DNA from 4 places in the Paenibacillus sp. 05T425 genome. Region 1 is predicted to be linked to each of the others. Evidence: riboswitches for the same ligand, from Rfam matches in the RefSeq annotation. Region 1 holds a riboswitch; each other region holds the start of a gene.
The links. Region 1 has a riboswitch for cyclic di-GMP ahead of AC1DF0_RS30350 (transglutaminase domain-containing protein). Riboswitches for the same ligand answer to the same signal wherever they lie in the genome.
Positions count from the first base shown of each region.

Region 1 (3,418 bases):
CAGATTGCTCCGTCTTTCCCGATTCGGTCATGCGACCAAATCGCGTATCCGGTATTAGCATTCGTTTCCGAATGTTATCCCAGTCTTATAGGCAGGTTACCTACGTGTTACTCACCCGTCCGCCGCTAACCTTACCCCGAAGGATAAGATCCGCTCGACTTGCATGTATTAGGCACGCCGCCAGCGTTCGTCCTGAGCCAGGATCAAACTCTCCATAAAGGTGTTTGACTTGCTCAAAAACTTTTTATTGCGTCAGAAGCCAAAGCTTCTTAATTGGCAGTTTCGCTCGTTGTTCAGTTTTCAAAGAACAATCTTTTCTTTCGTGTCGGCCGTGTGTTTCAGCGGCGACTTAGATAATATATCACAGACGCCTATAGCATTGCAAGCACTTTTTATATAAACCTTTAAACTGTTTTCTATTATATAAGGTAACAAAAAAGACACGATGCCAAAGCACCGTGTCTAATAACTCTCTAGTATTGTTTTGCTGCCGAATATTTCGAAGCATCTTTAATCAGATCGAACTTCTTGTTGCTCTTCTTTAGGCCAGCGTCTACCGTCGTATCAATGACTACCCATTTACCGTTCATGTACACTTCGTTCCAAGCATGATACACACTCACATATTCCGTGTCACCCATTACGAGCTTAGTAGGAACTCCTACGCTACGAAGCATTGCAGCGAACAACGACGAGTAACCATAGCAGATATCTTTTTTCGTCGAAAGTGTTTTGTCGATGCTTGGGAGGTAATCATTCGAGATGTTAGCTGCCAAATCATAATCATATTTGATGTTATTAATGATGTAATCGTAGATTGCTTTTACTTTCTCGTTGTCTGATTTGCTGTTTTTTGTTAGCTCTTTGGCTTTAACAATAGCTAGACTCGAGCTTGTCCATGCAACATTTTGTACCGAGTTCAAGTAAATCACGCTGTTGTTAGCAAGGTTAAGCTTAACTGTTTCTTTGTTAACTACTTTATACTTGTTGCCTTCTGTATTCTCAAGTACCGAAACGGTGTAATCGCCATTTCCAAGTTGCAACGGGAATTGCTCTACTTTCTTGGAAGCTGTCATGTTATATGTATATTTATTATCGCCTTTTGCGATCATTACTTTTGTTTTCACGTTAGCCTTTACTTCGTAGGATACCGATACAATGCCTTTGTCTAAACTTGCTGTGTTCAACCAAGTTGTGTTTTCGCTAGCTTCTGCACTTGTAACTTTAATCGATGCGATCATGATGAACGCTACTGCTAACATAAGAACAAACTTACGCATGAATAAAACTCCCTTCGGTAGCTGGCTGCCATCTTTCGGAAGGCCCTTTAGCTTTGCGTCCCTACCTTTCGATAGGTTTGCCGTTATCGTGTAAAGTTTCATGGGACTGCTTGTCCCTTGTTATAAAACAAAAAAAGCTCTGTCTTTCGGTAGCTGGCTGCCATCATAAGGAAGGCCCTTTAGCTTTGCGTCCCTACCTTTCGATAGGTTTGCCATTATCGTGATTCGCTTTTCCAATGCTTGTCCTACTATTTAATAAAATAAAAAATGCTCCGTCTTTCGGTAGCTGGCTGCCATCATAAGGAAGGCCCTTTAGCTTTGCGTCCCTACCTTTCGATAGGTTTGCCGTTATCGTGATTAGCATCTATAGTCCTATATTACCATATGATTCTAGTAAATCAATACTATCTAGCAAAAAATAGATCAAAATTTTACAAAAAGGCGGGGACCGACACTCCAAAACCTCCTCAGTTCCTTTATAAACAAGACCAATCGACAAAAAAACTGCCCCGATTACCGTAAAGGCTATCAGGGCAGTTGCTTAGCAATTCTTAATTCTATGCTTTTGTTGATTTTTTCTTTTTGAACGTAAGCAATCCAATCAACAGCAGGCCAAGACCTGCCATATAAGTAGGAAACGAGCTTGTATCGCCTGTTTTCGGAAGCGTTGCTAATGGAACTTCGTTGTCTGTAACAGATGCTTCGTCTTCTTCTTTAACTGCATCCGTATCAGTGTCAACCGATCCTTGCGGTACCTCGTTGTCACCCTCTTCGACAACTTCCTCTTCACCTGCGTCTACCGATCCTTGAGGTGTATCGTCTTCGTCAACAACAACTTCTGTTTCCGGTGTTGCTGTTGGCTCAAYTGTCGGAGTCGGTTCTACCGTTGGTTCCGGTGTCGATTCTGGCGTTTCTACCGGCGTAGGAGCTGGCCTTGGTGTTGTTGTTGGTTGTGTCGTTGGTTCCGTTGTCGGCTCTACCGTTGGTTCCGGTGTCGGAACTGGTGTCGGTTCTGGCTTTACTGTCGGCTCCGGTGTCGGTGCCGGCGTTGCTGTAGGCTCCGGTGTCGGAGTCGCTGTTGGTTCTGGTGTTGCTGTCGGCTCCGGTGTCGGAGTCGCTGTTGGTTCTGGTGTTGCTGTCGGCTCCGGTGTCGGAGTCGCTGTTGGTTCTGGTGTTRCTGTCGGCTCCGGTGTCGGGGTCGCTGTTGGTTCTGGTGTTGCTGTCGGCTCCGGTGTCGGAGTCGCTGTTGGTTCTGGTGTTGCTGTCGGCTCCGGCGTCGGTGTTGCTGTTGGTTCCGGTGTCGGTGTTGCTGTTGGTTCCGGTGTCGGTGTTGCTGTTGGTTCCGGTGTCGGTACAATTACAGTCTTCTTCACGAAAAACTCGATTTCACGGATTTTATCCGTCTGAGCTGTCGAGGAACCGGATTTGATTCCGCTTGCTCCGTAGGATGTCGTCTCCGTTTTATATTTGTTGCCCGATTTCCAAGTGATCTTCACGCACACGACATCATGTTTCAATAAATCCGTGTCGTTGATTACGTTCCAATTAACAGTCTTCTTGTTGTTCTTTAATTCGCCGCTCACGACTTTTTTGCCGCTAGGTCCTACTTCAAAGCTATTAGAATTACCTACCGTATATTTATAGCTGGCATCGTAGCCTTCCGTGCAGCCTGGAGCCGGCAGTTCCTTGTAGTAAAATTTCACATAGGATATTGTTTGTTCTTTATAATAAGTTACCCATTTCCACTTACCGTTGACTTTTTCGTATTTCTCATAAGCATACTGAGGCGCCTGAAGGCCACTTCCGCTAATAGCACCGCCGTCATACTCATAGGTTTTAGTTGCACCATCCGATAACCCTTCAACTTTCACGCAAGTAATGGCATAACCATCTCCCGCATTCCAGTTCAAATTGGTTTTATCGTAGTCGCGGGAACCGCTAACGACTTGGTCCCCATCATCGGATAGGGAAAAATTATAGTTGTAAAAGAAGACCTCATCCACATAATCGCCGCTGCAATTGCTTGCCGCCCCACCGCCGCTTCCATGGGCAAAAACCGTACCAGCCGTACCGATCGTTAAGATGACGACCAACTTCAACAATAGGGCTGACTTCAACCACTTCTTCTTAATCATAAA
Region 1 covers NZ_JBFTLA010000024.1:21-3,438, forward strand. The annotation lists partial or broken rRNA gene AC1DF0_RS30345 (16S ribosomal RNA) at 1-219, opposite strand, end outside; gene AC1DF0_RS30350 (transglutaminase domain-containing protein) at 474-1,280, opposite strand; cyclic di-GMP riboswitch class I at 1,294-1,372, opposite strand; cyclic di-GMP riboswitch class I at 1,426-1,504, opposite strand; cyclic di-GMP riboswitch class I at 1,559-1,637, opposite strand; gene AC1DF0_RS30355 (LPXTG cell wall anchor domain-containing protein) at 1,838-3,415, opposite strand.

Region 2 (8,616 bases), on a different contig from region 1:
GATAGGGGAGTATAGGAATCAGGATTGCCATAGAAAGGTTGCCGATCGATCGTGGATCACTTAACAGTCGATATAAACCGAGTTATCAAAAATGCAATTCAAGTGATGGAAGACAGCAAATATCAAATCTATGAAATATGCGAATCCGCGCGCTCTGAGCTGGAAGCGCTCGAGCAGGAACTGGAGCTTGTGCTTCAGGAAACGGTGAAGACGATCGAGAAAGTCGATCAGTTGGAGCAGGATTACAGGCGCGCGCGAATTCGATTGACTGAAGTGAGCCGGGATTTCGTCCGATATAAGGAAGAGGACATTAAGTCGGCTTACGAGAAGGCCACACAAATCCAGCTGGATCTTATGGTGTACCGCGAGAAGGAATCGTATTTGAAGGCTCGCCGGGACGATCTGCAGAAGCGGGTTCGCAACGTTGAGAACTCGATTGAGCGGGCGGAGATGATTGCTTCTCAAATTAACGTCGTACTGGAGTATTTATCAGGCGACCTTAATCAGGTGACGCGAATTTTGGAATCGGCGAAGACGAGGCAGCTGCTGGGTCTAAAAATTATTTTGGCGCAAGAGGAAGAGCGGAAGCGCATCGCCAGAGAAATTCATGACGGGCCGGCGCAGTCACTCGCTAATATTGTGCTTCGCACAGAAATCGCCGAACGTATGCTGATTAAGAAGGAATTCGAGATGGTGCAGGAAGAATTGGTTGATTTGAAAGGCCAGGTTCGTTCAGGGCTTGAAGAAATTCGCAAAATCATTTTCAATCTCCGGCCAATGGCGCTCGACGATCTTGGATTAGTGCCGACGCTGCGGAAGTTTGTGCAGGATTTTGAAGATAAATCAAAAATACATACTGTATTCGAGCTCTCCGGCAAGGAGATTCGAATGCCGTCTGCCATGGAGGCGGCCATTTACAGGCTCGTACAAGAAGCTTTCACGAATGCTCTGAAGCATGCTAACGCTTCGCGCGTATTGCTTGACATAAGCTATGAGCCTCATTTGATTACAATCATCATTCACGATAACGGCATTGGATTCCAGAGCGATCTTATCGATCTCGGAGCAAGCCGAAACTCCCATTTTGGACTCATCGGGATGAGAGAACGCGTGGAATTGATTGAAGGAAGGATGGATATAGACTCAAATCCTGGACAGGGCACGAAAATTATAATTCATATACCAATAACTGCCGAGAACAGAAAGGAGTAGTATAATGATAAATCAAGTTCCGAGCACTCCCGCCCGAAAAATCAAAATATTACTTGCAGACGACCATCAGTTGTTTCGCGAAGGCTTGAAACGAATTTTGAATATGGAAGATGATTTGGAAGTGATCGGCGAGTGTGGTGACGGCATTCAGGTTATGGAATTTTGCAATCATACATTGCCCGAAATCGTACTGATGGACATCAATATGCCAATTGAGAACGGTGTAGTAGCAACAGAAAGACTCAAGAGCATGTTCCCTGACGTGAAGGTAATTATTCTGTCTATTCATGATGATGAGAGCTATGTATTCGAAACGCTCCGCAAAGGGGCTACTGGCTATTTGCTTAAGGATATGGAAGCCGAGTCGCTTATTAACGCGATCCGTTCGGTTGTTCAAGGTTATGCGTATATTCATCCTAAAGTAACAGGGAAGCTTATCAATCAGCTTCGTCGTATGACGTACCTGGACGAGATGGGAATTGTATCGGGAGCAGCAGCCGCCCAAGAGCAAGGCGTTAAATATAACGCTGTCGACGAAAGCCCGCTGACTCGCCGAGAGGCAGAAGTGCTGCGTCTGATGGCCGAAGGCAAGAGCAACAAAAACATTGGCGAGTTCCTGTTTATTAGCGAGAAGACGGTTAAAAACCATGTCAGCAGCATTTTGCAAAAAATGGAGGTTGATGATCGCACGCAAGCGGTTATTCAATCGATTAAGTATGGTTGGGTTACGTTGTAATAGACAAAATCGTAGCACAACTGATTAAAGTGGGGGTCCCGTGTCTGTAGGAGCGGGATTTTTTTGTTGTGTTCGTAAGAAAAGAAAACCTCGATGCCGTCTCTTGGACGGCACCGAGGTTCGAATGCTTCGCTAGCGGGAATCTCTAGCTTTGTTTATTGGCTCTTTGTTTTCTGATTGTAAGGATACCAGCCGAGATTGCAAAAGCGCCAAGCAGGTAGAACGGAAGCGAGCTTGTATCGCCGGTCTTAGGAAGATTGCCGAGCGGTACTTCGCCTTCTTCGATCACGCTGCCGTCATCTTCGCCGCCATCTCCGCCGTCGCCAGGGCCGCCCTCAGGAATTTCTTCCTCTTCAATTACCTCCGTGGAAGGCGTTGGAGTAGGCGTTACTTCAGGCGTCGGTGTTGGCTCTGTGCTTGGTGTTACTTCAGGTGTTGGAGTCGGTGTTACTTCCGGCGTTGGAGTCGGTGACGGATCCGGAGTTGGCGTCTCCGGAGGAGACGTTGCGCAGCGAGCTCCGTTGTTTACCAATTCCTCATAGTAAGAAGACTCGCCTGGACCCCACCATACGATTCTGATCGTGTTTTCCTTCGACTCCGTCGATACCGTATCTGCCGTAATCGTGATCGACTTGCCAGCTGGAACGATCACTTGATTAGAAGATTCGTCATTAGCTTCGAGTACGTACCAAGTAATTGTGATGTCCTCATCGCCAGGGTTGTGTACTCTCCATTTGCGAGTGGAGCTCGGACTAACGGTACATACATTCGAAATTGTAAGTTCCGGCTGTTCCGGCTCTACAGTAGGAGTCGGCTCCGGTGTTGGTGTAGGAGTCGGCTCTGGCGTAGGTGTAGGAGTCGGCTCTGGTGTTGGTGTAGGAGTCGGCTCTGGCGTAGGTGTAGGAGTCGGCTCTGGTGTAGGTGTAGGAGTCGGCTCTGGTGTAGGTGTAGGAGTCGGCTCTGGCGTAGGTGTAGGAGTCGGCTCTGGCGTAGGTGTAGGAGTCGGCTCTGGCGTAGGTGTAGGAGTCGGCTCTGGTGTTGGTGTAGGAGTCGGCTCCGGCGTAGGCGTAGGAGTCGGTGGTGTGCAGTCTTCGCCTGGGTTTTGTACGGTTATCGACTTATTGTAGTCATCGCCCCACTTGACGGTAAGCGAACCGGGAGTGCCTGTGACAACGATTGGCTCAGAGTCGTTGCTAGTGATGTATTCACTATGCCATGATCCGTTCGTTTTCCATTTGAAATAAAGTTTTACATTGCTTTCGTTCGTAACGATCCATTTGCGAGATTGGCTTGGTTCGTCGGTACAAGCGGCAATGAGATTGAGTATAGGCGTGTTATATACATCAACCTTCGCAGTCTTGTCTTCCTCAACTTTTACCGATTGACCGCTGCTCGAGATGGATGTCGTGAAGCCTGCAGGAACAACCTCAACTACCTTGTAGTAGCCAGGTGCCAGGTTTTCGAACTCCACTTGGCCACTGCTATTAGTTGTGCCGGTAGCAACTACATTGCCGTCTTTAAGTACTTGGAAAGTGACGCCGCTCTGAGGTTTTGCATCGTCATCATCATAGTAATACTTTTTGGTAACTTTGATGTTACCGCAATCCTCATCATCGTGACGTCCACCGCCACTAGTGCCTTGCAGGACCCCGCTGGTCAGTCTGGGGCTGTCTCCGCCGATGCATTTATTGCTGTTGTCATCACAATCCTCGTCATCATCACGGCCGCCGCCATAAGTGCCTTGAATGCCGGACACATCGCGGTCGTCTCCGTCGCATGTATTGCCACCGCCGCCACCACCGCCTCTGGTGAAAACCAATAATGATTGAAGTGAAGGAGACTCTACCGATGCAAGTTCCTCAGAAGGGAGAACAGTTGACTCTGGATTCTCGGTAGCCGGTGCAGTTGTTTCCTGTGCAGATTCTTGACTTGTTTCATCCGTGCCCTGCGCCATAACGATCGAGCTTAAGAACATGGACAAGACGAGCATGATGGACATGATGACCGCAAACTGTTTTTTGACCAACTTCATTGTTCACTCTCCTCTTAGATTTGGATAATCTAGTTCTAAGAGGGCCGGTTACACTACTAGCTCCGTATAATCCAAGTGTCCAAATGCAGATTATACATCATCGCTTCCCTAAAAAGCACGAATGTTAAAGAGGTTTTCCCTCCTTCCTTCACTCTATCTGCTTTCCAATACTACTTATGCTCTAGTGCGCACTAAAATGATAACATATATTGGTATTTCTACAAGAGTGTTAAAATGTTGCGGAATGTTGAAATAAGGCGAAGGATGTCGAATGAGGCATTTGGACTGTATATTTTTCAACTTGTCCGCTTATACCGGAACCTGTGGGCGCTCCATCGCATATAGTGTCGCATAGAGGAGGTGACCGCCGTGCTCAAACTTCTGCTTCTCGTGCTTGGGTGTTATATAGCGGCTGCATTGTCGGTTCATCTGGCTTATCGGATACGGCAAGGGCGGAAGCGGGCTAGCAGGCATTATGTACTTATAGCCGCTGATCAAGATCAACATAATATCGAATGGTATATGCGTTCATTGTTAACTTTCTCGCGTCAGACGGGTAAGGAAGTCAAAGTAACGGTTGTTGATTATGGCGCGACCGCTGAGACACTAGCTATTGTCGATCGAATGGCCCGCAAGGGACAAAAGGTGACGGTTCATGAATATCCGGAAAAGATGAGGCTAAGCCGCACAGCCGCTGAAGCAGGTGCAGTCGTTTCCAATAGAGAAAGCGATGCCAATCAGTTGATGTGGCTGCTGCAGTCTGAAGGTATTTTGAAGGACGCGAATCAGGCAGTGCTTATCGACCTGCAAAATCCATCCGATTTGTCCAAAATGCCGTTCTAGTATATACTAATTGCCATAACGGTTGTGAAAGTGAAGCACACTTTACAGCGCTCTATGCGCTCTAGGTGTGCTTTTTTTGCGTTTTCTTGGTTGTATGTAGAATGGCAGCAATGACGACGCACTAAGAAATACAATATGCGGGGAGCGTAGAAAAGATGCGGGCTTATGTGTATGTTGTCAGCAAAAATGAAAAAAGGAGAGCTTATTGTACGATCGCGCCTGAAGTTGATCGGATTTATTGGCTCGAGCCCTCGCTCGGCATGCGAATGGGGAGGATTGTCCCACCGGCAGATGAGGGCTGGATATGGCGGAATCCGCTGCCGCTCGGGGATGCTTGCAGAGCGGCGGAGCTTTGGAATAGCGATCAGGAGCGACGAAGGGGAGGGAGGGGCGATCGCGAAGGTGTGGTTGGCAGGCTTGCCGCATGTACGGCGGCAGCTAGCGGGGAGGCTGCAGGCACGCGGCGCAGCAGGCGTGGCGAGAAGCAGCAGGGCGATAGCCTGCGCGGCGGCGCGGAGCGCTGGGAGCGAGCGGCGGCAGCGGGCGAGCTTGGGGAAGGCGGCGCGGCAAGCGATAGCGGGGCTGCGCTGGAGGCGTTGGTCGCAGCCGTGAGGCAGGCTGCGGCGCTCTTGCAAGGGCGCGCGCTGCTGCGGGGCGAAGCGCAGGCGCTGCTTGAGGGCGCGGGCGTGCCCGGTGCGGACAGCGGCTGGAGCGATGTGCTCCAGCTGGCTGCGTTGCTCGGGCACGTGCTCCTGCGTGGGGCGGTTGCCGCAACTGCTGGCAACCGGACAAACCTGCTGCGCCGGAGCCGGCGCGAACTTCGCTGCTTGCGCTGCGGCAGCGGAGAACCGCAGATGCGCCGCACAGCCTGCGCATCCTGCGGCAGAGCATGCGCTTATTGCTCAAGCTGCATTCAGATGGGGCGCAGCCGGGAATGCGAGCTTCTTATTGAAGGGTTGCCGTCTGTAAACGCTCATCTAAATGCAGGCGGCCTCCCGCCGATGGAGGAGAGACTGTCCAAATGGGGGCTCAGTCCCGCGCAAGCATCGGCAACGGCTAAGGCGCTTCAATTCGCTGAGACATCCAATACCGATAAGAGGCTAGCTCAATCCGCACCAGCAGCAATAAGCAGCTTTTTGCTATGGGCGGTTACCGGAGCGGGTAAAACAGAGATGATCTTCCCGCTTATTGATTCTATCTTGCTGCGCGGCGGCAAGGCCCTTCTTGCAACACCGAGGCGCGATGTTGTTATTGAACTTGATCCGCGTATTCGTAGAGCGTTTCCGTCTGCTTCGGTCGTCACCTTGTACGGAGGCAGCGAACAAAAGTGGGAGTGCGGCGACATTACGCTGGCGACGACACATCAGCTGATTCGCTTCTGGCAGAGCTTCGATCTTGTTATTTTGGATGAGCTTGATGCCTTTCCATATGTAAACGACGCAACACTCCACTACGCGGCAGACAAAAGCTGCGCCCCAGGGGCAGTTAGACTTCTGCTGTCGGCGACGCCTCCGCAGACCATGCAACGGGAGGCGAGACGAGGCTCTTTACCTCATGCAAGGGTGCCGGTACGCTATCATCGGCATCCGCTGCCTGTCCCTAAGCTGCTTCGAACCGCAAAAGTAGCGAAGCTGCTGCAATCAAGGAGGATTCCGGCTTCCTTGTTGTATGAACTGCGTCGTTCCATAGAACGAGGCGCACAATTATTCGTATTCGTGCAGCGGATTGCGCAGGCAGAACCGATGGCAGCCTTGCTGCGCTCGCAGCTTCGACTGGCGGAGGTGGAGGCAACTTCTTCGCAAGACGAGGAACGGGCGATTAAAGTAAAGCAATTCCGTGAAGGGAAGATTCGCGTGCTTGTAACAACGACTATATTAGAGCGTGGAGTTACGATACCTCGAAGCGATGTATACATATTAGACGCAGACGGGCGTTTGTTTGATGAAGCATCGCATGTCCAAATGGCAGGTCGAGCCGGCCGTTCCGCTGATGATCCAGCTGGGCGAGTCTACTTCTGCAGCGGTGAGCATAGTCGTTCGCAGGCAAGGCGGTCAGCCATATTAAGGCGATGAATCGTATGGCGCGCAAGCAAGGTTATTTGCTCCCGAAAAACACCATAAGGGAGGCAGGCCGATGAGCATAACGTCAATGATAGAATGGATGCGAAGAATTCCCAATACAATTGCAGGACAATCAGAATGGTTATCTGTACGAACATATTCCTGCACATTCTGCAAGAAACCTATCCAGCCCAGCAAAGGTCATCTTCCCCCGGAGATGAAACTGCCGATTCAATTGAAACAGCAGCTATGCTACTCTTGCGTGAATGCCATTCCATGGTTGACTCGCTTTCGCATCGTTTGCCTAAGATGTGGCCGCGGCATTTCATGCGAGGATTGCATCCGTCAGCCGCGCAGATCGTTCATATGCAATCGAAGCGCCGTGCAATACGATTCTACGATGAAGAGCTGGCTAGCGCTTTATAAATATAGAGGCAACGAGGAGTTAGGACCACTGCTCGGCACCATGCTGCAGCCGGCTTTTGAGGAGCTAAGCCGCCAGCTCGGAGCGCCAACAAAGCGAGGCAGCTATAGAGCTTGCTGGGATGCCGTGACGTATGTGCCGGTGAGCCCGGTACGGGCTGAGGAACGCGGCTTCAATCAAGCGGAGCAGTTAGCAGCCCAGCTTGCTTCCCATTACAAATTGCCGCTGCTGCCGCTGCTCAGTCGCGAACGCCACACGGGGAAGCAAAGCTTCAAATCGCGTTCGGAACGCATAAGCGATATGAAGAAGCTTTTTCGAGCGGACGAAGCTTCTTTAAGCAAGCTGGAGCAAAGCTTTAATAGCGTTGGCCTTTCTCCCTCGAGATCACGTGCTAGAATTATTTTAATAGATGATATCTATACGACGGGCAGTACGGCAGACGCTTGCGCAGAGGAATTAATTGCGAATAGCGCCTTTCCATTAGAGGTTTTTGTCCTCACATGGGCACGCTCGTAAGCATTTTTTTGAATTTCTAATGAAAACGTTGCCTCTATCCGTTAAACTAGGTATATATAGATTGATAGAGAACGAAAAGGAGGGCTTGTGGCGATGAATTTGGATAACTGTCCTCGTTGCGGAAAGCTTTTTGCCAAAGGAATTAGAGAAGTATGTAATGTTTGCACACGGGACATTGATAAAGAGTACGAGCTATGCGCAAACTACTTGCGTGAATTTAAAGGAGCTATCATTACGGAGTTGTCGGATGAAACCGGCGTTTCCATAAAGCAAATTACGAAGTTCATTCGCGAAGGCCGTATTTCCATGGTCAATGCGCCGAATATGTCTTATCCTTGCGAATCTTGCGGAACGCTTATTAGAGAGGGACATCTTTGCGACAATTGCCGCAACAAGTTGACGAAAGCCGCGCAGGAGATGCAAGGTAATCTGTCCAAGAAAGAGGACCCTAAGGGCTTCTCGCCCACCCAAGGCGCTTATCGCGGACTGGATCGTTACAAGGACAAGGACAAGGACAGATAATTTTAAATATAGTTCAGACTATAAAATATCGTTAGACTGCGGCCGATAATACTTGTAAAGGTAATCGGCTTTTTTATTTTCATCATCACGGAACGACTGCGACAGCCGTTTGCGTTAGTACGGATAAATCAATGAGGTGAACAAATTGAAGATAAATGAACCTAATCGAATCGGCGCGCTTAACCCTTATCAGAAGCAGAACGAATCACGCATAAGCGAAACGAATAAGTCAAAGAAGAAGGACGAGGTCCAAATTTCCGCGGCTGCCAAA
Region 2 covers NZ_JBFTLA010000002.1:627,905-636,520, forward strand. The annotation lists gene AC1DF0_RS06565 (sensor histidine kinase) at 52-1,212, shown strand; gene AC1DF0_RS06570 (response regulator) at 1,217-1,948, shown strand; gene AC1DF0_RS06575 (SpaA isopeptide-forming pilin-related protein) at 2,094-3,980, opposite strand; cyclic di-GMP riboswitch class II at 4,014-4,095, opposite strand; gene AC1DF0_RS06580 (glycosyltransferase family A protein) at 4,350-4,823, shown strand; gene AC1DF0_RS06585 (helicase-related protein) at 4,979-6,895, shown strand; gene AC1DF0_RS06590 (ComF family protein) at 6,957-7,823, shown strand; gene AC1DF0_RS06595 (TIGR03826 family flagellar region protein) at 7,917-8,345, shown strand; gene flgM (flagellar biosynthesis anti-sigma factor FlgM) at 8,473-8,616, shown strand, end outside.
Region 2: it holds a riboswitch for cyclic di-GMP, as region 1 does, so the genes downstream of both, AC1DF0_RS06575 (SpaA isopeptide-forming pilin-related protein) here and AC1DF0_RS30350 (transglutaminase domain-containing protein) in region 1, are expected to answer to the same signal.

Region 3 (8,616 bases), on a different contig from region 1:
TGGCTGCTTGTATTTCATCCAGACGTGAGTTAAATCCGACAACCTCGTTATAGTACTTTTTCTTGGAGCCATGAACCCGTAACATTGCCGCTTTCTCGGCAAACGAGGCGTTGTTTGTGACAAGCATTCCTCCATCGCCATAGGCGCCCAAGTTTTTGGACGGGAAGAAGGAGTAGCAGCCGAAATCTCCAATCGTGCCGACCTTTTTATTTTTATGCATACCGCCGAATGCTTGCGCGACATCCTCGACAACTACAAGTCCATACTTCTCGCTTATTGACATCAAACGATCCATGTCGAGGGTATGGCCAAAGAGATGGACCGGTATGATAGCCTTCGTTTTTGACGTTATTGCCGCTTCAAGCTGGTTCAAATCCAGGTTGTACGTTCTAGGCTCAACATCAACAAACACGGGAGTCGCTTTTACTTGGCTTATCGCCTCCGCGGTTGCGAAGAAGGTGAACGGTGTCGTGATGACCTCGTCTCCTTCCTGAATGCCTGCAGCAAGCAGCGCTATAACGAGGGCGTCCGTACCCGAATTTAACGCCACGGCATGCTTAACGCCCAAATACGCAGCAGCCTCCGCTTCAAACTGCTTTACGTTGGCACCCATAATAAATACGCCGTTATCGATAACGCTCTCAAAGGCGTTCATTAATTGCGGTTTGAGCTCGTGAATCTCATAGCTGAGGTCAAGAATCGGAATGCGTTTCATAGTGAACTCCCTTTCGTTTTTCGTACCAAGTCCTGCTCTATCGCATACTCGCGATCGCATTCGCCGCAGACGGCCTCATGATTGGAGAAGCGCAAAGTAGCCCCGCATTCGCATACCCACCCCAAACGCTTTGCAGGTACGCCGGCATACAATTCGTATGGGGCTATGTCTTTATTGACTACCGCTCCCGCTGCAACGAATGCCCACTCCCCGACGGTTACGCCGCAGACGATTGTTGCGTTAGCGCCGATAGATGCGCCGCGCTTAACTGTTGTTTTATAATAATCGCTGCTTCTATTGCGTGGAAATGCCGACCTTGGCGTTCTTACATTCGTAAACACCATGCTCGGTCCGCAGAAGACATAATCTTCAAGGATGACTCCTTCATAAACGGAAACGTTGTTTTGAATTTTGACCCCGTTGCCGATTGATACGCTATTGGCAATGAATACGTTCTGCCCCAAGCTGCAATTGCTTCCGATAACCGATGTAGGACATACATGCGAGAAGTGCCAAATTTTTGTTCCTTCTCCAATCGTGGCACCATCGTCAATAATGGCAGACGCATGCGCGAAATAACTCATGTTTTCAAACCTCCAGCTTATAGCAAATGGTAGTTATCCGGTTTTGGGTACGATTTCATGCCGTTTCTTGTATCAAATAGGCTTTGGCTTGCCCGGCCGATTAGGTCGTAATCAAATCCCGAGTGATCTGTCGTAATAACCGTAATATCGGCTTCGGCAAGCCTCTGCTCCGTTAGTTCCACGCACTCATATTGGTTGCCGTTATATCTAAACGTATCGATATGCGTATCGCTGATGACGACGGATGCTCCGCGTTCTTCCAGCAGCTCGATAATTTTAAGTACCGGGGACTCCCGATAATCGTCAATGTCCTTCTTATAAGCGACGCCCAGCAAATAAACCGTTGAGCCGTTGACCGATTTTTTATGCTTGTTGAGTATTTCGCCGATCTTCTGCACAACGAATTCGGGCATTGAATTGTTGATTTCGCCTGCAAGCTCAATAAGGCGGGTATGATAGTTGTACTCTCTCGCCTTCCAGGTCAGATAGAACGGATCGACTGGAATGCAGTGTCCGCCGAGACCCGGCCCGGGATAGAAGGCCATGAATCCGTACGGCTTCGACTTGGCAGCGTCAATGACTTCCCAAACGTTTATACCCATTCTATCGCACAGAATCGCCATTTCGTTGGCAAGCGCTATATTAATATGTCTAAACGTGTTTTCGTATATTTTCTCCATCTCGGCGATAGAGGGGCTGGATACGGCATGAACATCGCCGTCAAGCACTTGCCGATAGAGCGTCTGTGCAACTTGCGAGCATGCCGGAGTAATTCCTCCAACGACCTTAGGCGTGTTTTTGGTATTAAAAAACTTGTTGCCGGGATCGACTCTTTCAGGCGAATAAGCAAGGAAAAAATCTTCGCCGCATTTTAACCCCGTTGCTTCCAAGATCGGTTTAACCAGCTCTTCCGTCGTACCCGGATATGTCGTGCTCTCCAATACAACCAGCATCCCCGGATGCAAGTATTCGGATATCGCTTTCGTCGAGTTCTCCACATAACTCGTGTCGGGCTGTTGGTAAATATCAAGCGGAGTAGGCACGCATATGGCTATGGCATCGACATCGCTTATAAAGGAATAATCCGATGTAGCCCGGAGCGACCCGTTTTTGACCATAATCCGCAAATCCTCGTCAATGACGTCGCCGATATAGTTATATCCGCTATTCACCATATCGATTTTTTTCTGCTGTACATCGAATCCAATGACTTTGTACCCGGCTTTGGCTTTCTCAACGGCAAGAGGCAAGCCGACGTATCCTAAACCGATAACCCCGATGACGGCCGACTTATTGAGCAACTTTTCTATCAATTTATCGCTTAACTCGTTAAGCTTAACAGCTTCCATTGTATAAGACGCCTCCTGATTAATTCGTTTGTAGACTGGTGCTGCCGTCAAGAACAATATCGATAACTAGCTGCACCGCGGCTTTTCCGTCCTCGACCGTTACGGCTGGCTCGCGGTTATCCCGAATAGCCTCGGCCATATCTTCAATAATTTGCTGATGTCCCGATACGCCGTACGGATCGGCCTCAACCTTTTGCTTAAGCAAGTCTACCTCTTTATCGCTCATGGAATCGCACTTCCATTGCTTGATCCAGTTGGCGGTTACGCCTCCGATGACCGCATAACCGTTCTCGCCGAATATACTGATCGATTCCTCGAGGTTCTTGTCATAGATCGTAGTGGCTGCTTCCACTACGCCAAGGGCCCCGCTATCGAAACGCAACGTGGCGACGGCAACGTCCTCGGCTTCAATGTTTCGTATTCGCGTATCGACCATAGATTTTACTTGAACCACTCTGCCGAACAGCCATTGCAGCAAGTCCAGATTATGCACGGCTTGGTTCATTAACACTCCGCCATCCATTGCTTTCGTTCCGCGCCAAGGCGCTTGATCGTAGTAAGCCTGTCCCCTGTTCCAGCGTACCGTGGCATTTACATGGCTTATTTTTCCGAATACGTTTTTCTCCAACGCCGATTTAAGTAATTGAATTGCTGGCCGATAGCGATTCGGATGGACAACCGCTGCTTTGACACCCGAAACCGTCACGGCTTCGGCAATGGCATCGGCATCCTCGATCGTTAGCGCCAACGGTTTTTCGATTATGAGATGTTTGCCTGCTTTAGCAGCCTTCACGGCTAACGGAGCGTGTAGACCGCTAGGCGTACAAATACAAACCACGTCGATATTGGACTGTCGCTCCAGCATTTCATCGATGTTCACGTAACCTTCCACGCCTGTCTGGTTCATATACTGGTTCAATCTATTGGGATTCGTGTCGCAGATAGCAACAAGGCTTGCTTGCTCGGTTTTCTCGATTGCTTCTATATGTTTATTGGCAATATGGCCGCAGCCAACAATCGCATAATTAATCATTTTCCAATCCACCCCGCCCGCTCATTCTATTCCGTTTGTAATCATCGATTAGATGCTTGTGTTCTCTGAACGCTTTCTTCTCCGTTCCTGACGTTTCCCTTCCAGCATAAGAGCAATGCTTAGCCCCACAAAAACGCCTATAAACAAGGAGATGGCGAGATTGAACGCTTTTTTGGGACTGACAGGATCAGATGCTTGTTCGATACTTGCCAAGTCCAACATCGTTATATTTGCATACTGGATAATGGACTTAGACTCCGATAGAAACGTTTCTCCATATGCATTCGCAATAGCAACCGCATCTTTTACGTGATCGTCTTTTATTTTAATTTTGATAACAAGCGTGTCTACGTTCGTTTCCACTTCCAGTTTGCCCAGCAGTTCCGTTGCAGTAAGATTGCTGCCGAGTTTCTCTTTCACTTTGCCTGCTATGTAGTAGCTTTTCAAAGCATCCTTATACGTACCCGTTAACAGCTGGCTTGCTAAAAACTCATTATAAATACCTGCATCTCCTGAAGATGCTATACTCGCCACTACACTCACACTCGCCTGATAGGTAGGCTTTACGAAAGTATTTAATGCAAATGCGCCTCCGACAGATAATGCAATTACTAATAAAATAACTATAAAATACCGTTTGCTCGCCTCTTTTAAGAACTGGATGTCCATTCGTTCACCTCATGTTTTGGATTAATGCTGCGATTGATAGGAAGAACGTTTCTCTCTCTTTGCACTAGCTAATACTTGATTACAAAGCTCCTCCATATTCAAACTCGTCATCCCGTACTTATGTTGCAGATGTTGATAATGTTCGAGTATTCTGTTCAGCACATCCATATTTTCATTGGCATCACTTGCCAAATTATAGGGATGCCACCAGAGGTGATACACTTCGCCGTGTTTAGCCGCATAGGTCATTCCATCAAGTATTCTCTTAATACGAAGCGGTTCTAACCAGCGGAGCTTGGAAGAGTAGGAGCGGAAGAAGTGGCTGGCTGGTAGGTTTATGGGAAGTTCGGTCATTATTTCATCGATTCGATAACAATGATTGCCGGACAAATTAATATACGTATCGAGCAAACGAAGAGCTCTCAACGGCAGGGAATCATTGGTGCTATAGCCATGTTTGTATATCCAATGTTTCGGATTACCTCGATATGACTTAATACCTAATTGATTCAGTGCTTGCAAATAGGAATCATTGATTTGGTTTCTTGGAAAAACGATGCTCTCCAATGTCATACCTTGTTTTTCGGCGATTTGGATGCTTGCGTGAATATCAGCAACAAATTCCTTCTCGGTCTGACCAGATTCCTTGCAATAATAGTGTGAAAAGGTATGTGTGGATATCGCCTGAAATGGCGTTGTTCGAATCCGTTGAATAAGCGAAGGTGCAAAGTGATAGGGATCGAATGACTCATTTGCGCCGATCTGCTCACTCTTCAAGTAAGAATAAGGAGATAAATTTTGATTTATATAACTAGGCTTAATTATCGGCAAGCTATTAATCATTTCTTCCTTAGACTCAAAAAACAATAGCCCTACAGTCGCCCATGTGGCATGAATACCATACTTTTCGAATAACGATAATACGGTAGGAATTAACTCTCTTTCTTTTGCAAACGTACTATTATACCAATCTAGTTCATAAAGATCACGTATGCCCCAATACAATTCAAAATCAAGCGAAATAACAAATAGTCCTTTATGTCTAGTCAAAAATACTCATTCCTTTATGCAATGGTCACTTGCTATTTCCACAAAATTTCCAACATAGTCCAGAACTGTTTGCCTGCACCTGAAGCATATTCGTATTATAATCTTCAAGACTCGTCAAGTAAATAAAAATGAAACGACATTTTCCGTGCCTTTCACGGATAACTCCTTCTATATAATGAAAGAAGTTAATAAAAAAACTTCGACAATAGATGTCGAAGTCTCGTTGTTTACAAAACTATTATAGAACTTGTACGTTAAAGTTGCTGCTTGCGAGCTTAACCGTGAATTGTGCAGCTTGGATTGTGTTGTTCGAGCATACGATATTTTTTTGAGAAAACTGCGAAAGATATGTCGTTAAATCAATGCCTCCGCCAGTTATCATTTTGATTTTGTTATTTGTAATCGTACCGTTGTCCGCGTTTTGCCACGTCCAAATTGCTTTTTCTCCATTTTCAATGACATTTCCGTCAATCGTGAAGTTATTGATATTTCCAAGACGAATGGCTGTTTTGCCTTTTTGAACGCTTTTTGCACCCATAGTAATTTTGTTGTTGCTGATAACGATGTTTTTAACCGTTTCCGCTGCGCCAACCTCGATTGCAGCATAGAAGCTTCCTAAGCCTGTAATCGTATTTTGTTTAACCGTGTTGTTGCTGCCGTATACGCTAATTGCCGAATACATGTCTGGAGCAAGTAGCCCTTTATCCGAGCCCGATCTGTAATAATTATTTTGCAGGTACGAATTCGTAATTTGGTTGCCAGTTACCGTAATGCCTTGTGCATAAATTTTAATAGCACGTTTGGCATTGTTGTCGAATTTGTTATTCGAGATCAAGCTGTTTGTGTCCGTGCCTTTTCCTGCATCCATGTTAGGATCTTCATAATAGATGCCATCGCCGTCATCAGCAGGACCGATATGGTGAATATAGTTATTAGTTATCGATACATTAGCTGCTGCAGCTTCGCTTTTGCCCCAAGTCGTTGTTACGTAAATACCTCTAGCAATCATGCTTCCACCAGTAGGGTTGAGCGCAACAATATTCTTCACTTCATTACTATCGATCGTGATTGCTTTCGTATTGCCGTATACAAGGATTCCCGAAAGCACGCCCGAGAAGTAATCGCTACTCGTTTTCGTGCTGTGGGAAGCATTCGCTACAATCGAATTGTTGATATTAACGCGTTCGCTTCCTCCGCTTACAACGAGTACACGGTTAACTAGTTTGTTGCCGTCGAGCGAAATGTTGCTGATCTCAATATCCTTACCCGATACACGCATTAATTCCCAGCCGAAATCTTTTGTGCTAGCTTTGATGATCGAAGTTGCGCCATCACCGAGCACTTTCGTGTTGCTGCTTACAGCGAGCGGATCTTTCGGGTTTACCAGGTACGTTCCTTTCGGGAAGTAAACCGTCGTTTTCTTCGCAGCGCCTTCTGCCAGCGCTTTTTTGATCGAGGACGTATCGTCCGTCTTGCCATCTCCCTTTGCTCCGTAGGTCTTAACATTTATCATATTAGCAGCGTTCGCTTCTTCGATGAATAGTCCATAAAAACCGATGCCGCTCAAAATCGTTACAAGCACCATCGCGGTCATGCTTTTCGTTAATTTACTGAAAATGCCCATTTTCACTACCTCCATATCCTGAATGAAATAAATAGGACAATCCCAGATTTCAGGATTGTCCTATTTCATCCTGAAAACATTTCGGGAACTGGCTGGCATATGGTTTCCCATTTAGCCCCTGTAGTTTTGCGTCCCGCGCTTTCACGCGGTTTGCCGTTATCGCTGTTTCCAAATATTAAGTTAGTGAAAATGTTGGTGTGATGAATAGAAAAAGAACTTATGACATGTCATAAGTTCTAAAATAGAACCTGAAAAGTTTTCGGAATCTGGCTGGCGTGTGGTTTCCCATTTAGCCCCTATAGCTTTGCGTCCTGCGTTTTCACGCAGTTTGCCTTTTCGACACATCGAGTATATGAAGTTACTTAATATTTAAATAAATATTACCAGACTAATAGGTATAAAGCAATAGGTTTTAATAGATTCATAGCCTAATTTTGAATAAGATTCGACACTTATTTTCAACAGGGGTTTAGCCATAAATTAGAACTTGTTTACAACCTCTTCCTAAACAATTATCATAGTCAAGTAGACCCTGCTATCACCTATTAGACTCAATCTTTAACAATACTCTAGCAGCGTACATAATAGCAAAACGCCGGTCTCCAAAGAGCCGCAATCGGACTTCTTCACTAAAATCAGAAGGGAAAATGGGGTGGTAGCGTGAAAATATTAATTACGGGCGGCTACGGATTTATTGGCTCTTTTGTTGCTGAGAGGTTTTTCAACGAAGGACATGAAGTCATTATTATAGATAATATGACCTCCGGTCATATATCGAATTGCAAATTCCGCCATATATCATACATCGCGGATGTGGAGAGCACCGTTTGTGAATCCATCTTCGAAAACCATAACGTTGACATTGTTGTGCATTTGGCTGCCCAGATCAATGTAGTCACTTCGATGGAAAATCCATACGCAGATACAAAATCGAACATCCTAGGACTAACCAACATTTTGCAGTTGGCCGCAAAATATAAAACCAAGAAGCTCATATTCGCTTCCTCTGCGGCCGTCTATGGAATGAACGATCAGATTCCGCTAAATGAGGATATGCCTTGTCAGCCCGTCTCGCCATACGGGATCAACAAGCTTCTCGGGGAATACTATTGCACAAAGTGGAACGAAATTTACCAATTGGATACGATTTGTTTCCGATTCAGCAACGTATACGGACCGCGCCAAGGATCGATTGGAGAAGGCGGAGTCGTATCCATTTTCATGGAACGGATCCGTGATGGCAAGGAGCTTGTGATTTACGGGGACGGCAGCCAAACCCGCGATTTCATATACGTGGAGGATGTCGCGGATGTTATTTATCAAGCAAGCCTTTCTGACCAAAGCGGCATCATGAATTTGTCCACCGATACGGAGCAATCAGTCAATGATCTAGTCAACATATTGAGCAGCATTCGGCCGATCCCCGAAATCAAGAAGCAAAAAGCTCGCACAGGCGATATATATCGTTCAAGACTCGACAATAACCGACTAAAAAAAGTTTTGGATTGGTCGCCCAAGTTCAGCTTCGAAACGGGGATTCGCCGCACGTATGAATGGTTTGCGCAATCCACCGCCGATTTAAAGCCGCTAAC
Region 3 covers NZ_JBFTLA010000002.1:369,635-378,250, reverse strand. The annotation lists gene AC1DF0_RS05510 (DegT/DnrJ/EryC1/StrS family aminotransferase) at 1-715, opposite strand, end outside; gene AC1DF0_RS05505 (acyltransferase) at 712-1,299, opposite strand; gene AC1DF0_RS05500 (nucleotide sugar dehydrogenase) at 1,317-2,648, opposite strand; gene AC1DF0_RS05495 (Gfo/Idh/MocA family protein) at 2,668-3,681, opposite strand; gene AC1DF0_RS05490 (YveK family protein) at 3,730-4,350, opposite strand; gene AC1DF0_RS05485 (polysaccharide deacetylase family protein) at 4,372-5,400, opposite strand; gene AC1DF0_RS05480 (glycosyl hydrolase family 28-related protein) at 5,639-7,024, opposite strand; cyclic di-GMP riboswitch class I at 7,105-7,189, opposite strand; cyclic di-GMP riboswitch class I at 7,283-7,367, opposite strand; gene AC1DF0_RS05475 (NAD-dependent epimerase/dehydratase family protein) at 7,685-8,616, shown strand, end outside.
Region 3: it holds a riboswitch for cyclic di-GMP, as region 1 does, so the genes downstream of both, AC1DF0_RS05480 (glycosyl hydrolase family 28-related protein) here and AC1DF0_RS30350 (transglutaminase domain-containing protein) in region 1, are expected to answer to the same signal.

Region 4 (8,616 bases), on a different contig from region 1:
ATCCGAAGGGCGCTTTCCCGCAAGTGTCCGGCGCCGCTTTCAAAATCGACAAGGAAGCAGTCAAAGGGGAGCGCGTTCATTCCGTCACAATCGGCGGCAAACCATTGGATGAAGCCGCGACATACACCCTTGCCACGAATGACTTCATAGCTGCGGGCGGCGATGAGTACACCATGTTCGGCAAGTATCCGCAAGCCGGCATGTACGGCGCGCTGGATGAAGCGCTCATCGCTTATATTCAGAAGCTTGGCAAAGCAAATCCAACCATTGAGGGACGCATTAAGGAAGGAGTGAAACCCGCCACTCCTTCCCCTGAACCCGAGCCGAAGCCCGAGCCCGAGCAACCTGAACCGAAACCAGAACCTAAGCCTGAACCAAAACCCGAGCCTGCAGCCTCGGCCTACATCGTTGTAAAAGGCGATACGCTATGGGCGATTGCTAAGAAATACGGAACGACATGGCAGGTGCTTCGCGATCTTAATAAGTTAACGAATGCAGACCTCATCTTCCCGGGTCAAAAGATCATATTGCCTTCATAATGTAGCTTATACAAATGCAAAGGGCTGTTCCACGAGCGGATAACCGCTTAAGGAACAGCCCTTTAATTATTAGTCGTTGCTCTTATTTCTTCTGTGCAGAAAAGCGGATCAGAAATCCTAGCATTACGATTACCAATCCAGCCATGTAGAACGGCATGGTGCTGCTATCGCCTGTCTTAGGCAATGTATCAACATCCACTGAACCATCTTCCGGTGTCCCTAAGCCTATTTCTTCATCGTCTACCGTTACTTCTTCGTCATCCGTAGTTTGCTCCTCGCCATCTTCAGGCGCTCCGCCTTCATCCGGTGAGCCTCCCGGCACTTCTTCTTCATCAATAATCACTTCATCGGAAGGCGTCGGCGTTGGATCAGGTGACACTGTAGGCTCAGGAGTAACCGTTGCCTCCGGTATCGGAGTTCCCGTCGGCATCGGCGTCGGCGCCGGTGATGGCGTTACGACTGGTGTCGACGTTGGCGTCGCCGTTGGTGTCGCTGTCGGCATTGCCGTCGGTGTTGCTGTCGGCGTCTCCGATGGAGTTGCCGTCGGTGTCGGTGTTGCCGTCGGCGTCGCTGTCGGTGTCTCCGACGGTGTCGCTGTCGGCGTTGGTGTCGGCGTCTCCGACGGTGTTGCCGTTGGTGTTGCTGTCGGTGTCTCCGACGGTGTTGCCGTCGGCGTCTCCGACGGTGTCGCTGACGGCGTTGGTGTCGGCGTCTCCGACGGTGTTGCTGTCGGCGTTGGTGTCGGCGTTTCCGACGGTGTTGCTGTCGGCGTTGGTGTCGGTGTCTCCGACGGTGTCACTGTCGGTGTCGGTGTTGCCGTCGGTGTTGCTGTCGGTGTCTCCGACGGTGTTGCTGTCGGCGTTGGTGTCGGTGTCTCCGACGGTGTTACTGTCGGTGTCGGTGTTGCTATCGGTGTTGCTGTCGGTGTCTCCGACGGTGTCGCTGTCGGTGTCTCCGACGGTGTCGCTGTCGGCGTTGGTGTCGGAGAAGGCGTCGCCGACGGGCTAGGCGTTGGCGTCGCTAGCGGTATCTCCCCCTCGAAAGGTACCCAATGCGGCTGAATTCTGCCTTTCGTGAGCGAAGCTCCTACTAATATGCCGTCGATATTGCCGCTCGTTGCCGTAATATCAGCCTGCGGGGCTAGTAGACTGCCTTTTACCCCGCTATAGCCGAGCGTCAGCGCCGTAGCATCCGGGAAGTTAAACAATATTTTAGATTGGCGGTCTTTACCGTCAAAGCCAAAATAACCTTGCCACCCCATTGATCGAGTCGCACCCGTAACGTTAATAATCACTGTCGAGCCATTTGGAACGTCCAGCCATACCTCATTCAGATCATACCCTACTGTAAATACATTGAGCTGAGGGTCTGTTCCCTTTAAAGTCGTTTTATTCGAATTGTATTGATCTTTGCTTGTTGTGCCGTTGGTCGGCAAAGCTGCCAGCTCAGCGGACAAATTCAACAAATATTCAGCTTCTGCTTCAAAATCGATAGGTGCCCCTTGATGCTTATTGCCTCTTACGAGCGTGAAGGCCGATGTTGAATGAAGCGTTCCGTAGTAGGCATCGCCATAATCAATTTGACCATTCGTGAACTTCAGTTCTCCGCCCGCCACTAAGCCAATGTCTCCCGATGCATTCGCTCGATTGACGCCAAATCCGGTTATATCAATATCTCCTCCGGCCGCCAGTCCACCTTCGACTTGCTCGTAATACAGCTTAAAGTCACCGAGCATGAACACGTTGTAACTGCCTGCCGTACCGAGCACAGAGCTGTTGCCTCCGCCTGCTCCAAATACAAAAGCGTTGCATAGAATGCCGAAGACGATGACCCCAGTCACGACTAGTGATGCGCTCTTACGAAATGCTTTTCTCATGATATACCCTCCCTATCAAAAAAAATAAAAAAGACCGCACACGAATACGAGATTCATGGCGGTCGGACGATCATAGCGCCTTAGGCGCTGTAGACTCCAGACTTTGCGTCCCACTCTTTCAAATGGTTTGCTATTGGCATAATCGAACAATTCGTTCGTAATCTATGACTCTATCAAAAAGGAACTATACCTATTTTAGCTAATTTTGGTCGCAACCGCAATCCGCTAAATTATCTAACCCTATGTAAAATATACCCATGTATGTACATGGAAATGAACTTCAATTCCGCTCTCCATATGCCGATTGTTAATATAGGTAATAGGAACTATATCATGAAGCTGTGAAAAGAGGAATGATCCCATTGAAGCAACTAGATCCGCACCAACAAACTCCCGCAAGCGTATATCGTGCTTTCCTCCTCCAGCTCGTCTACAACTATGTATTTGGATCGACCGTCGCCGTGCTCGGAGTCGGGGGCATCATCATTTTCTCCACGCTTAAGCTGCCCCAAGGCGAAGGCTTCGTGCTCGGCGTCATCTTATTCGCTTCTTTGCTCATTATGCTTGCCTGCGAGCTGTTCGTATTCTATCGGCATGCAAAGCCGATTCAAGTCGCTTTCCTGTCCGATCAGCCAACAGCGGAGCAGCTTCGCAAAGCTTATATACAAACGCACCGCTTTCCGGTACTGTCGCTGAAGCGGACTTTCGGACCTCATCTGCTCGGCATATCGGTGCCGGCTATTGCAATGAGCTATATTTTCATCCAAATGGAATGGCTCTCGTTCCCTTATTATTATATCGGACTTGCTTCCGTTGGCGCGCTGCTCGTTGCCAGTATGCATGCCATGATTGAATTTTTCMTGACCGCACGGGCTATTCGACCTGTTGTCACCTATATGCGCAACAAACATGTAGCACTCTATGGGCAGGATCTGACCCTCGGCGGCCAAGTATTTGCTTCGATTCGCACGAAGTTTCTGCTAAGCGCTTTTTTAATCGGTACGCTTCCACTGCTCTTGCATAGTCTTGCGGCTCAGATCAGGCTTGAAGGACTGGACGGCGGGGGCACCTCCGCCTATTGGCAATGGGCCGGTATCATTCTTGTTATCGGCGTCTTCTTCTCCTTGTTCGGCGCCTCGCTCCTATCTCGCAATATTGAGGATCCGATCCACAAGCTCCAAGCTGCGATGATTGCCGTGCAGAACGGCCATTACGACACCCGCGCGGAAGATATTCATTCCGATGAATTTTCGAAGCTGGTCGCAGGCTTCAACCATATGATCGAAGGTCTGCAGGAGAGGGATGAGCGTAATAAGCAGCTTCACCAAAGCTACTTCTTCACGCTTGCTGCCGCGCTTGACGCGCGCGACACCTATACCGCGGGTCATTCGGAACGCGTTGCCGAATATTCCGTCGCGATCGGCGAGCAGGCTGGCTGGCCGCAAACCGACATTGAACTGCTGCGCAAGTCGGCTCTGCTTCATGACATCGGCAAAATCGGCATTCGTGACTCGGTGCTGTTGAAGGATGGCAAGCTAACGGACGAGGAGTTTAATCAGATTAAGGCACACCCGGGACTGGGCGAAAATATATTGAAGCAGATTGAGCCTGCGGACGCGATGGCCGATCTGCTTCCGGGCGTACGCTCCCATCATGAGCGCTATGACGGACGCGGTTATCCCGACGGGCTCGCAGGAGAGCACATTCCTCTGCTTGGCCGAGTTATTGCCATTGCCGACGCTTTCGATGCGATGACATCGGATCGGCCGTACCGTAAAGGAATGACTCGCGAGCACGCCCTAGCGATTCTGGAGGAAGGCAAGGGAACACAGTGGGATCCCGCCTTAATCGAGCTGTTCATTAATTCGCTGCGGCAAAACGAATAATAAAAATAAGAGCTTCGCGACCGGGCATTATGCCACGCGCGAAGCTCTTATTTATTGGAGCGAGCCTATTTTTTGATCAGACGGAAATCATCATAGTGGAAGCCTGGCGCAACGACGCAAGATACGAGTACCGGCTCGTCGCCGAGCGCTCTCGCCATCTGCCATTCGTTAGCCGGCACAAGCGCCTGTGGTTGATGTCCTGCGGAAATGTCCGGGCCCACAATAATTTCCTTACGGGTATGCGGGTCAGCTTCTGTTCCGCCAAGCGTGAGCAGCAACGGGCTTCCCGAATGCCAGAACCATACTTCGTCGGAGTAAACCGTATGCCAGTCCGAGAACTCCTCAGGATGCAGCAAGAAATAAATCGACGATGCGGCAAAACGCGGTCCCGAATACGGAGCGCCGAGCACCTGCTGCGGAATTTCAAAATTAGCTTTCCAAATTTCCTTGTACCATCCGCCTTCGACATGCGGCTTAAGATCAAGCGCATGCACAAGCGGCGACAGCTCCTTCACTGTTGCTCCCATCCCAATCAACCTCTCTCTGTTATGCTCTATTCTATTGAAAACTTTCATTCATTCTATCATATCGGAAATGCCGGTTCGCTGATTAATAGCAAAAAAATCGTTGCTAATTGATCCCACGGTTATAAGCCTTGAATTGTTCACCTATTCGACCAACAAAAAAATGGAATTGTCTATGATTTTAATCATTTATAAGATATACTTATAAATATAGCCGCAGGAGGTGAGCAGATGAGATTGACGATAAGCATGAAGCACAACCAAAGACCCGCGTTTCGCAACCGGTTCTTTAACCTGCTTATTATTTTGCCACTGCTGCTCACTGCACTGTTTGCTTACCAAGCAGGCAACAACTTCGAGTTGACGGCCGGCTCCAGCCGGTTCAATCCTGTTGCCCGCGCAACGACCTGCGCTGCTCTGAACGGGCGCTCCCCAAGCAAGCTGCTTCAGCCTATTCGCCGCAAGCCCGCGGCTTATAAGGTATCACTTGCCGTCTTATTTGGACGGCCCGCTTATTTATCCCCCTTAAGTCTGACCATCCTGCAGCGATTGAAGCGTTTACTGCTTAAGCCTATTAAATATACATCGGTCTACATTGGTTAGAACCCATTTTTTTGGTACAAACTACAAAAAAATGAGGAGGCAAACCCAATGAATATTAGAGAATCTGATTTGCCTGGAATCGGACGCAAATACCAGATTATTACGCGCGGAGGCGATAAGTTCGTCATTATCATTCATGATGACGGCCGACGTGAAATGTACCATTTTGACTATGAGGATCCGGATGACAGCATCTCCATGGTAACGCTTGAGGATGAAGAAGCTCGTCAGATTGCCGCTATTATCGGCGGAATGACTTACAAGCCGAAGGCGCTCGAGACGATTGAAGTAGCGCTGGATGATCTAACGATCGAATGGTACAAAATCGAGCCAAACGCCGCTTGCATCGGCAAAACGATCGGCGAGGCGGATATTCGCCAAACGACCGGCGCAACGATTATTGCTGCCGTCGAAAAAGAAGCTAAGCATATTAATCCAGGTCCCGACTATGTTTTCAAAGCAGACTCGACCCTTATTGTGGCTGGTGAACGGCAGAACCTTAAACAGCTTAAGCTCATGCTCCAAAACGGGAGTCGTTAATTATGGACCACATGGTGCTGGAGATCGGTCTCGCCGTTATACTCATCGCCTTGGTCGGGCTGTTAGCTTCAAAAATTCGTTTTTCGGTTATTCCTTTTTATATATTGATCGGTATGGCTGTCGGCCCTCATGCGCCTCACTTCGGCATACTAGACTTCAGATTCATTCACAGCGCTGAATTAATTGAATTCATGGGGCGCCTCGGCGTGCTCTTCCTGTTATTTTATCTAGGTCTCGAGTTCTCGGTTGGTCGACTCATGAAGTCTGGCAAAGCGATCGCGGTTGGCGGAACGATCTATATTTTAATCAACTTTTCACTCGGCTTATTGTTCGGATGGGTTAACGACTTTCCTATCGAGGAAACGATGGTCATTGCAGGTATAACGACCATCTCATCCAGCGCAATCGTAGCAAAGGTGCTCGTCGACTTAAAACGGACGGCGAACCCGGAGACAGAGATGATTCTCGGGATCATTATGTTCGAGGATATTTTCCTCGCGGTGTATATATCCGTATTGTCGGGTCTTGTGCTCAGCGACTCTTCGTCGCTTGGCGGTGTGTTGCTCTCGGCCTCTTATGCGCTTGGATTCATGTTGTTATTCCTCATTATTGGCAGGAAGGCTGCCCCGCTGCTTAACAAGCTGTTCAATATTCGCTCCAACGAATTATTCCTATTGCTCGTCTTCGGCTTCTTGTTCCTTGTCGCCGGTTTCTCCGAGACGATTCATGTCGCAGAAGCGATCGGCGCGTTGCTCGTCGGGTTAGTATTAGCGGAGACGACGCATATGAAACGGATCGAGCATATGATTTTGCCGTTCCGCGACTTCTTCGGCGCTTTGTTCTTCTTCAGCTTCGGTCTCACGATCGACCCGCTCGCACTCGGCGGTGCGGTATGGCTGTCGCTCGGCGCTGTCGGCATTACGCTGCTCGGCAACTTCGTTGCAGGCATGTTCGCAGGCAAGAGCGCTGGACTGTCGCCTAAGGCATCGTCCAACATCGGACTAACGATTGTGTCGCGCGGCGAGTTCTCGATCATTATGGCTAATCTGGGCAAAGCCGGCGGCTTGATGGAGCTGCTGCAGCCGTTCGCTGCGCTATATGTGCTGATCCTAGCCATATTAGGCCCGCTGCTCACGAAGGAGTCTAAGCTCATCTATAAAGGGCTGAACATGATATTCCGCTGGGAGAAGCGGAAGCTCGTGAAAGAGCCCGACCCGCCTGCCCCGCAAGGCGGCAAAGGGTAACTAAAGAGGCAGGCGCGACAGGTCAAGATGACTGCCGCGCCCGCCTCTTCTTTGTGCTTGTGTAGTATGCTCACATTCGCTACCTTCCCTTAGCGATAGAGATACTTTCTATCTCTATCTGCCCCTAACACACCCCGATTTGTTGAATAGAGCTGTTTTCTAGCTCTATTCCGCTCAGCTGACCCGCCGTATGCTCAATTTCGCCACTCTCCCTTACAGATAGAGATACTTTCTATCTCTATCTGCCCCTAACACACCTCGATTTGTTGAATAGAGCTGTTTCTAGCTCTATTCCGCTCAGCTGACCCGCCGTATGCTCACATTCGCCGCAATCCCTTGCCGATAGAGATACTTTCTATCTCTATCTGCCTCTAACACACCCCGGTTTGTTGAATAGAGCTGTTTTCTAGCTCTATTCCGCTCAATAGCCCCGCCGTATGCTCACATTCGCCGCTCTCCCTTGCCGATAGAGATACTTTCTATCTCTATCTGCCTCTAACACACCACAATTTGTTGAATAGAGCTGTTTTCTAGCCCTATTCTGCTCAGCTGACCCGCCGTATGCTCACATTCGCCGCTTTCCCTTAGCGATAGAGATACATTCTATCTCTATCTGTAACCAACACACCACGGTTTGTTGAATAGAGCTATTTATTAGCTCTATTCCGCTCAGTTGCCCACCGTATGCTCATATTGGCCGCCTTCCCTTAGCAATAGAGTTACTTTCTATCTCTATCTGTAACCAACACACCACGGTTTGTTGAATAGAGCTGTTTATTAGCTCTATCTGCTCAGCAGACCCGCCGTATGCTCACATTCGCCGCTCTCCCTTGCAGATAGAGATACTTTCTATCTCTATCTGCCCCTAACACACCCCGATTTTTTGAATAGCGCTGTTTTCTAGCTCTATTCCGCTCAGTTACTCCGCCGTATACTCACAATCAAAAATAGGCAGTTCCGACGTGGTCTATGCCCCGTCGAAACTGCCTTTTATATCGTTACCTGGCGCCTACGCTTGCACCGCCGAACTGCGCTTTGTGGAGGCGGCTGTAGATGCCGCCCGCTTCCACGAGTTCGTCGTGACGGCCTTGCTCGGTGATGCCGTCCTCGGTGACGACGACGATACGATCCGCATTCTTGATTGTTGCCAATCGATGAGCGATAACGAGCGTCGTGCGGCCGACGGACAGCTCAGCCAGCGACTGCTGAATAGCTGCTTCCGTCTCGGTATCTAGTGCTGACGTCGCTTCGTCAAGAATGAGGATTGGCGGATTTTTCAAAAACATCCGCGCAATGGCGAGACGCTGCTTCTGTCCGCCGGACAGCTTCACGCCGCGCTCCCCGACAACCGTATCCAGTCCATCCTTCTGCGAATGAATGAACTCTTCCAGCTTCGCGCGCCGC
Region 4 covers NZ_JBFTLA010000009.1:107,434-116,049, forward strand. The annotation lists gene AC1DF0_RS21045 (5'-nucleotidase C-terminal domain-containing protein) at 1-539, shown strand, start outside; gene AC1DF0_RS21050 (choice-of-anchor A family protein) at 622-2,415, opposite strand; cyclic di-GMP riboswitch class I at 2,470-2,557, opposite strand; gene AC1DF0_RS21055 (HD-GYP domain-containing protein) at 2,778-4,301, shown strand; gene AC1DF0_RS21060 (cupin domain-containing protein) at 4,367-4,828, opposite strand; gene AC1DF0_RS21065 (hypothetical protein) at 5,057-5,428, shown strand; gene AC1DF0_RS21070 (cation:proton antiporter regulatory subunit) at 5,477-5,968, shown strand; gene AC1DF0_RS21075 (cation:proton antiporter) at 5,971-7,212, shown strand; gene AC1DF0_RS21080 (ABC transporter ATP-binding protein) at 8,211-8,616, opposite strand, start outside.
Region 4: it holds a riboswitch for cyclic di-GMP, as region 1 does, so the genes downstream of both, AC1DF0_RS21050 (choice-of-anchor A family protein) here and AC1DF0_RS30350 (transglutaminase domain-containing protein) in region 1, are expected to answer to the same signal.